2 regions of the Pseudomonas oryzihabitans genome follow, and region 1 is predicted to be linked to the other one. Evidence: predicted binding sites of a transcription regulator. Region 1 holds the regulator's gene; the other holds the start of a gene.
The links. Region 1 encodes FliA, which starts transcription of late flagellar genes. Its sites were predicted from a motif close to CTAAAGTTTNNNNNNNNNNNGCCGNTAA; they were not measured.

Region 1 (3,407 bases):
CATCACCAGCTTGACGAGGTCTTTCTCGATCTGCCCGACGAGATTGACGACCCGCTTGATCACCTGACCGGTGAGATCCTGGTAGTCCTGCGCGAGGAGAATGTCGTTGAGCTTGGCCGACAGCTGCTCGGCACTGCTCTCGCTGTGGCTGAGGAAGGCGTCGACGCGCTTGGCCAGTTCGCGGAATTCGTCCGCGCCCATTTCCCGGCGCATGAATTTCTTCCAGTCGGCATGCACGGCACGGGCCTCGTCGCCGAAGTTGCCTACCAGCGGTGCGCTCTCCTCCACCAGATCCATGGTCCGGTTGGCGGCGTTCTCGGTCATCTTCACCACGTAGGAGAGACGATCGGTGGCATCGCTGATCTGGGAGACCTCTTCGCCGGCCATGCCGCGCGGATCGATCTCGAAGTTGACGATGGCATTGTGCAGCTCGCGGGTCAGCTTGCCGACTTCCTGGTAAAGACCCCGGTCACGCAGTTGATTGAGCTCATTGATAACATGCACGGCCTGGGTGAAATCGCCGCTTTCCAGGCATTTCACCAGCTCTTGGGCGTGCTGTTTTAGATTCGACTCGAAGTCGCTGAAGCTGTTGGTGCCAAGCTGATCCATAACGTCCCCGCGGCTTTCTTCAGCCGTTCACCCGCTCGAAGATCTTGTCGATCTTTTCTTTCAGCACCTGGGCGGTGAAAGGCTTGACCACATAGCCATTCACGCCGGCCTGAGCGGCTTCGATGATCTGCTCACGCTTGGCCTCGGCGGTCACCATCAGCACCGGCAGGGTCTTCAGGCGCGCGTCGGCGCGGACCTGGCGCAGCAGGTCGATGCCGGTCATGCCAGGCATGTTCCAGTCGGTGACGAGAAAATCGAAGTTGCCGCTCTGCAGCATCGGCAGTGCGGTATTGCCGTCGTCTGCTTCGGCGGTATTGGTGAATCCCAGATCGCGCAGCAAATTCTTGATGATGCGTCTCATCGTGGAAAAATCGTCCACGATGAGGATTTTCATGTTCTTGTCCAAGTCGACCTCCGTCCTAATCCGCACACACGCCACAAGGCGCGTCTAAGCAATCGTAGTAGCCTGAGTACCAGCCGGTTAACGCGAACGCCATTCCGCCAGCCGCGCCCGCAGGCGTGCCGCGCATTGACTGTGAAGTTGGCAGACACGTGACTCGCTCACACCCAGCACCTCGCCGATTTCCTTGAGGTTGAGTTCCTCGTCGTAATACAGCGAGAGCACCAGACGTTCACGCTCCGGAAGATTGGCGATGGCCTCGGCCAGGGCCTTGCGGAAGCGCTCGTCTTCCAGACCGCGACCGGGCTCGAGTTCATGCGAACCACTCTCCTCGAGCCCATGCTCACCACCCTCCATGAGGTCGTCGAAGCTGAACAGGCGACTCCCCATGGTGTCGCCAAGGATGCCGTAGTACTCATCCAGACTCAATTTAAGTTCGGCCGCGACTTCGGAATCTTTAGCGTCACGACCAGTGCGCGCTTCCACTGCCCGAATGGCGTCGGTGACCATGCGCGTGTTGCGGTGCACCGAGCGCGGCGCCCAGTCGCCCTTGCGGACCTCATCGAGCATGGCACCGCGGATGCGGATGCCGGCGTAGGTCTCGAAGCTGGCGCCCTTGCCGGCGTCGTATTTGCGCGAGGCCTCCAGCAGACCGATCATGCCGGCCTGCATCAGATCTTCGACCTGTACGCTCGCCGGCAGGCGCGCCAGGAGATGGTAGGCGATGCGTTTCACCAACGGCGCGTAGCGGTTGATGAGCTGCTCCTGCTGGGTACGTTCCGAGGTTTTGCTGTACATGCGAAGCCCGCTGGATGCTGTCATGCGTGGGTACCGATGGCTGGTTGCACAAGGCGCTCGACAAAGAACTCGAGATGGCCGCGCGGATTGGCGGGCAGCGGCCAGCCATCGACTTTCTGAGCCACCGCACGAAAGGCCAGTGAGGCCTTGGCACGCGGAAAGGCTTCGTACACGGGGCGCTGTTTCTGTACCGCTTTGCGCACCGCTTCATCGAACGGAATGGCGCCCACGTATTGCAAGGCGACATCCAGGAATCTGTCGGTCACCTTGGTCAGCTTAGCAAAGAGATTGCGGCCTTCCTGGGGTGTCAGCGCCATATTCGCCAACACCCGGAAACGGGTGACGCCATGGTCGCGATTGAGCAGCTTGATCAGGGCGTAGGCATCGGTGATGGAGGTGGGCTCATCGCACACCACGACCAGGACTTCCTGGGCGGCGCGGACGAAGCTGACCACCTGGTCGCCGATGCCGGCAGCGGTATCGACGATGAGCACGTCGAGGTTCTCGCTGATGTCGCTGAAGGCCTGGATCAGACCGGCATGCTGGGCCGGCGTCAGATTGACCATCGCCTGGGTGCCCGAGGCTGCCGGGACGATGCGGATGCCGCCCGGCCCGTGCAGCAGCACGTCGCGCAGCTCACACTCGCCGGAAATGACGTCGGCCAGGGTGCGCTTGGGCGACAGCCCGAGCAGAACGTCGATGTTGGCAAGGCCCAGGTCGGCGTCGAGCAGCATGACGCGCCGCCCGATATCGGCCAGGGCCAAGGCCAGGTTGACCGACACATTGGTCTTGCCGACACCGCCTTTACCGCCCGTGACCGCTATGACTTGGACGGGATGCATGCTACCCATTGCCTGATACCTTTGATTGAAATCCGTCACACTTTAGACCAAGTGCATTTGGCGTGCCCAGGCATGCGATGCACCACTACCGTTCGTCGGCGCTAACCGGCGCGGCGGGCATTGCTCTGATACAGGCCGGCGAACATGCCGGCCATGGTTTCTTCGCTCGGCTCTTCGGACGCCTGCAGGCTCACAGCGCGGCTCACCAGCTGGTGGCTGCGAGCCGGATGCAGATCGTCCGGGATGCGCGGACCGTCGGCGATGTAGGCCACCGGCAGGCGCTGGCTGATGGCCAGGCCCAGGGCTTCGCCGAGGCTGGCGGCCTCGTCCAGCTTGGTCAGCACGCAGCCGCTCAGGCCGCAGCGCCGATAGCTGTGATAGGCCGCCTTGAGCACCTGGCTCTGGCTGGTGACACCCAGCACCAGGTAATTGCGAATCTTCAGCTGGCGGTTCGCCAGGGCTTCGAGCTGCGCCTTGAGCGCCGGATCGTTGGCGGGCATGCCCGCGGTATCGATCAGCACCAGACGCTTGCGTGCCAGGGGCGCCAGGGCCTGCGCCAGGGACTGGCCCGGATCGACCAGGGTCACCGGTACGTCGAGGATGCGGCCCAGGGTCTTGATCTGCTCCTGGGCACCGATGCGGAAGCTGTCCATGCTGACCAGCGCCAGACTCTGGGGACCGTACTTGAGCACGTAGTTGGCGGCGAGCTTGGCCAGGGTGGTGGTCTTGCCCATTCCGGCCGGGCCGACGAAGGCGAC
Region 2 (3,407 bases), 2.0 Mb from region 1:
GCAGGGCGAAGGCCAGGCAGCGCAGGAACACCCCCGCGGCCTGGCGGCTTTCCTCCGGCTGGCCAGCCAGGGCCAGCAGCGGCTCGATGTGCCACAGCAGGGTGCCGGCCAGCAGCGCCAGCACCCCGGCGATCCAGATCCCCGCCGCGGTGACCGCCGCCACCCCTTCGGTATCCCCCGCCCCCCGGCGCAGGGCCGCCAGATTGGCCACCGCAGTGATCACCCCCACGCAGATCACCGAAACGAAAGAATAGACCGCTGCCCCCAGGCCACCGCCGGCCAGCGCCGCCGGCCCCAGGCGGCCCATCATCAGGGTGTCGGTGAAGACCATGGCGACATAGGCCAGCTGGGCACCGATCAAGGGCAGGGCGAGACGCAATAGCGCGAGCAATTCGTGACGCGGCAGAGACATGGGGCTCTCGCTGAACAGATGGCCAAGCGGCCGGGCTTTGACAAGAACTCATTGTTGGATCCTGCCGCGCCGCCCACAATCGGAAAATAGCCATGCCATCCATGAGTCTGAGTCATGCCTGAACACGCCTCGCGCCTGCCGCCCCTGTATGCCCTGCGCGCCTTCGAGGCTGCGGCGCGGCATGGCTCCTTCACCCGGGCTGCCGGGGAGTTGTCGCTCACCCAGAGCGCGGTCAGCCGCCATGTGCGAACCCTGGAAGAAACCTTTGGCTGTCGCCTGTTCGAGCGTGCCGGTCGCCAGCTGGTGCTGACCGAGGCCGGCAAGCTGCTGTTGCCCGGTCTGAGCGAAGGCTTCGAAGCCCTGGCGCGCGCGTGCGGCAATCTGGCCGTGGACGAAGGCACCCTGAGACTTAAGGCACCCACCACCCTGTCGTTGCGCTGGTTGCTGGCCCGGCTGGCGCGCTTTCGCCAGCTCAGTCCGCAACTCGACATCCAGCTCACCAGCGTCTGGATGGCCAGCGACCGGGTCGATTTCGTCCATGAACCCTTCGACTGTGCGGTGCTGCTGGGCGACGGTCGCTTTCCGGCCGACTGGGAGGTGGTACCGCTGTTCGAGGAGTGGCTGGTGCCGGTCTGCTCGCCGACCGCCGCCCGTAGCGGTGACTGGGATGTGGCGCGCCTGCAGCGGGAAGAACTGCTGCATCCCACTTTCGACCGCCGCGACTGGCGCCGCTGGCTGCAGGCCATGGGGTTGGCCCAGGTGGTGCCCCTGAGTGGCGGCCAGGTGTTCGATACCCTGGAGTTGGGCATGGCGGCTGCGGCGCGCGGCTACGGAGTCTCCATCGGCGATCTGGTGATGCTCGCCGAGGACGTGGCGGCCGGTCTCATCGCGCTGCCCTGGCCGGCAGCGGTAGCCAGCGGCGACGCCTACTACCTGGTCTGGCCACGTAATCGGCGGGGGCAGGCGCGCTTTCGCCAGCTGGGTGATTTCCTGCAGCAGGAAGTGGCATCCCAGAGCCTTCCAGAGGTCATTCGCCACAAATAAGGCGCCAGACATCTGTCATTCGCTTTAGTTCGTAACGCTACAGCCGATAAACTACCTGTTCATCGCTAAGAAGACCGTCATAGAGCGGTTCGTTTCTGATGTAGCCCTTGCCCTCAACTTTGTACTGCCCTACAGGGATGTAGGCGCTTTGGAGCACTCTATGGTCATTTCCCCACGTCGCAGTATCGCCCGACAACTTGCCTTGGCCCTCAGTCTGGTACTGGTTGTCGTCATTGCCGGCAGTTGCCTGTTCGCCCTCCACGCCCTCAGCCTGTCCATCGAAGACACCCAGCGCAAGCACCTGGGCAGTGAGGCCCGGCTGCTCTCCGATCAGCAGCAGACCTTCCTGGGCACCCTCAAGGTCAGTACCCAGCGTCTCGCCAATCTGTTCGAGCGCCGCTTCGATGGCGGCCTCTCCCGCAGCAGCGACCGCACCGTCGTCGCCGGCACCGACACCCCGGTGCTGCTCTACAAGGGCGCAGCCCTGAACAACGACTTCACCCAGGTCGATGACTTCACCCGTCTTACCGGCGGTACGGCCACCATCTTCGTCCGTGATGGTGACGATTTCATCCGCATCACCACTTCGCTGAAGAAGCAGGACGGCAGCCGCGCCATCGGCACCCGTCTGGACCGCAAGCATCCCGGCTACGCCGGCCTGCTCCAGGGCCAGACCTATGTCGGTCGCGCTCAGCTGTTCGGCCGCTCCTACATGACCCAGTACAGCCCGGTGCGCGATGCCCAGGGCCAGATCATCGCCGTGCTCTATGTGGGGTTCGACTACACCGACGCCCAGGCCCAGCAACTGGCTCAACTGACCCAGCTGCGCATCGGTGAGACCGGCTCCCTGGCCCTGCTCGACGAGCAGGGCAACTGGTTGGTTGCCCCGGCCAACGCCAAGAAGACCGACGAGTTGCTGGCCGAACTCAAGAAGGATCCCAAGCGGCATGAACACAGCTGGCAGGATGGCAACGAGGACTTCGTCAGCGTCAGCGCGGCGGTCGCCGGCGAAGGCTGGACCGTGGTCGCCACCTTGCCCAAGGCCGAGCTGGACGCTCCGGTGCACGCCGTCGGCCTGCGCCTGGCCATCGGCAGCCTGATCGCCCTGCTACTGGCCGTGGCCGCTTCGGTGCTGCTGCTGCGGCGCAAGCTCAGCCCGCTGGCACAGCTGGTGGAACGCGCCCAGGCCCTGGGTCGCGGTCAGCTCAGCGTACGCGTCGACGCCCGCAGCAACGACGAAATCGGCGAGCTCGCCCACAGCTTCAACCAGATGGCCGATGCGCTGGCGTCCACCGTCGAGCAGGTACGGGGTTCCTCGCGCGCGGTCACCGATCGCTCCCAGCAACTGAGCCAGCTCTCCGACCAGACCCTGCGTCGTTCCGCCGAGCAGTCCAGCCAGATCGACAGCATGGCCAGCGCCGTGGAGGAATTCAGCGCCACCGCCCAGAACATCGCCGACGGCATGCAGCGCACCGAGCGTCTGGTGCAGGAGAACGCCCAGCAGACCCGCACCGGCACCCAGGCCATGCAGGGCGCCTCGGGCGCGCTGGAGCAGATCGCCGACTCCCTGGCCAGCACGGCCGAGCTCATCAAGGGGCTGGATAATCGCTCCCAGCAGATTGGCGGCATCATCGGCGTCATCAGCGGGATCGCCGAGCAGACCAACCTGCTGGCGCTCAACGCGGCCATCGAAGCCGCCCGGGCCGGTGAGCAGGGCCGCGGCTTCGCCGTGGTCGCCGACGAGGTGCGCCAGCTGGCCGGTCGTACCAGCGAGGCCACCCGCGAGATCTCCCAGATGATCGGTGCGGTACAGGGCGAAACCCAGCGTGCCATGGGCGCCATCGATGAGGGCAACCGCCTCATGGAGCAGGGGCTGGCGCGCAACGCCGACGTCGCCCAGGCGCTACGCAGCATCGACCAGCAGGTCGCCGATGCGGTCGAGCAGTTCTCC

Region 2: APT59_RS01600 (methyl-accepting chemotaxis protein) is a predicted target of FliA. The motif match lies at 1,479-1,506, and genes of this name have one in related genera.

What each region holds. Positions count from the first base shown of each region.
Region 1 covers NZ_CP013987.1:3,225,193-3,228,599, forward strand. Annotated here, with positions in the region: gene APT59_RS14665 (protein phosphatase CheZ) at 1-609, opposite strand, end outside; gene APT59_RS14670 (chemotaxis response regulator CheY) at 629-1,003, opposite strand; gene fliA (RNA polymerase sigma factor FliA) at 1,091-1,831, opposite strand; gene fleN (flagellar synthesis regulator FleN) at 1,828-2,658, opposite strand; gene flhF (flagellar biosynthesis protein FlhF) at 2,751-3,407, opposite strand, start outside.
Region 2 covers NZ_CP013987.1:347,408-350,814, forward strand. Annotated here, with positions in the region: gene APT59_RS01590 (NorM family multidrug efflux MATE transporter) at 1-412, opposite strand, end outside; gene APT59_RS01595 (LysR substrate-binding domain-containing protein) at 527-1,456, shown strand; gene APT59_RS01600 (methyl-accepting chemotaxis protein) at 1,617-3,407, shown strand, end outside.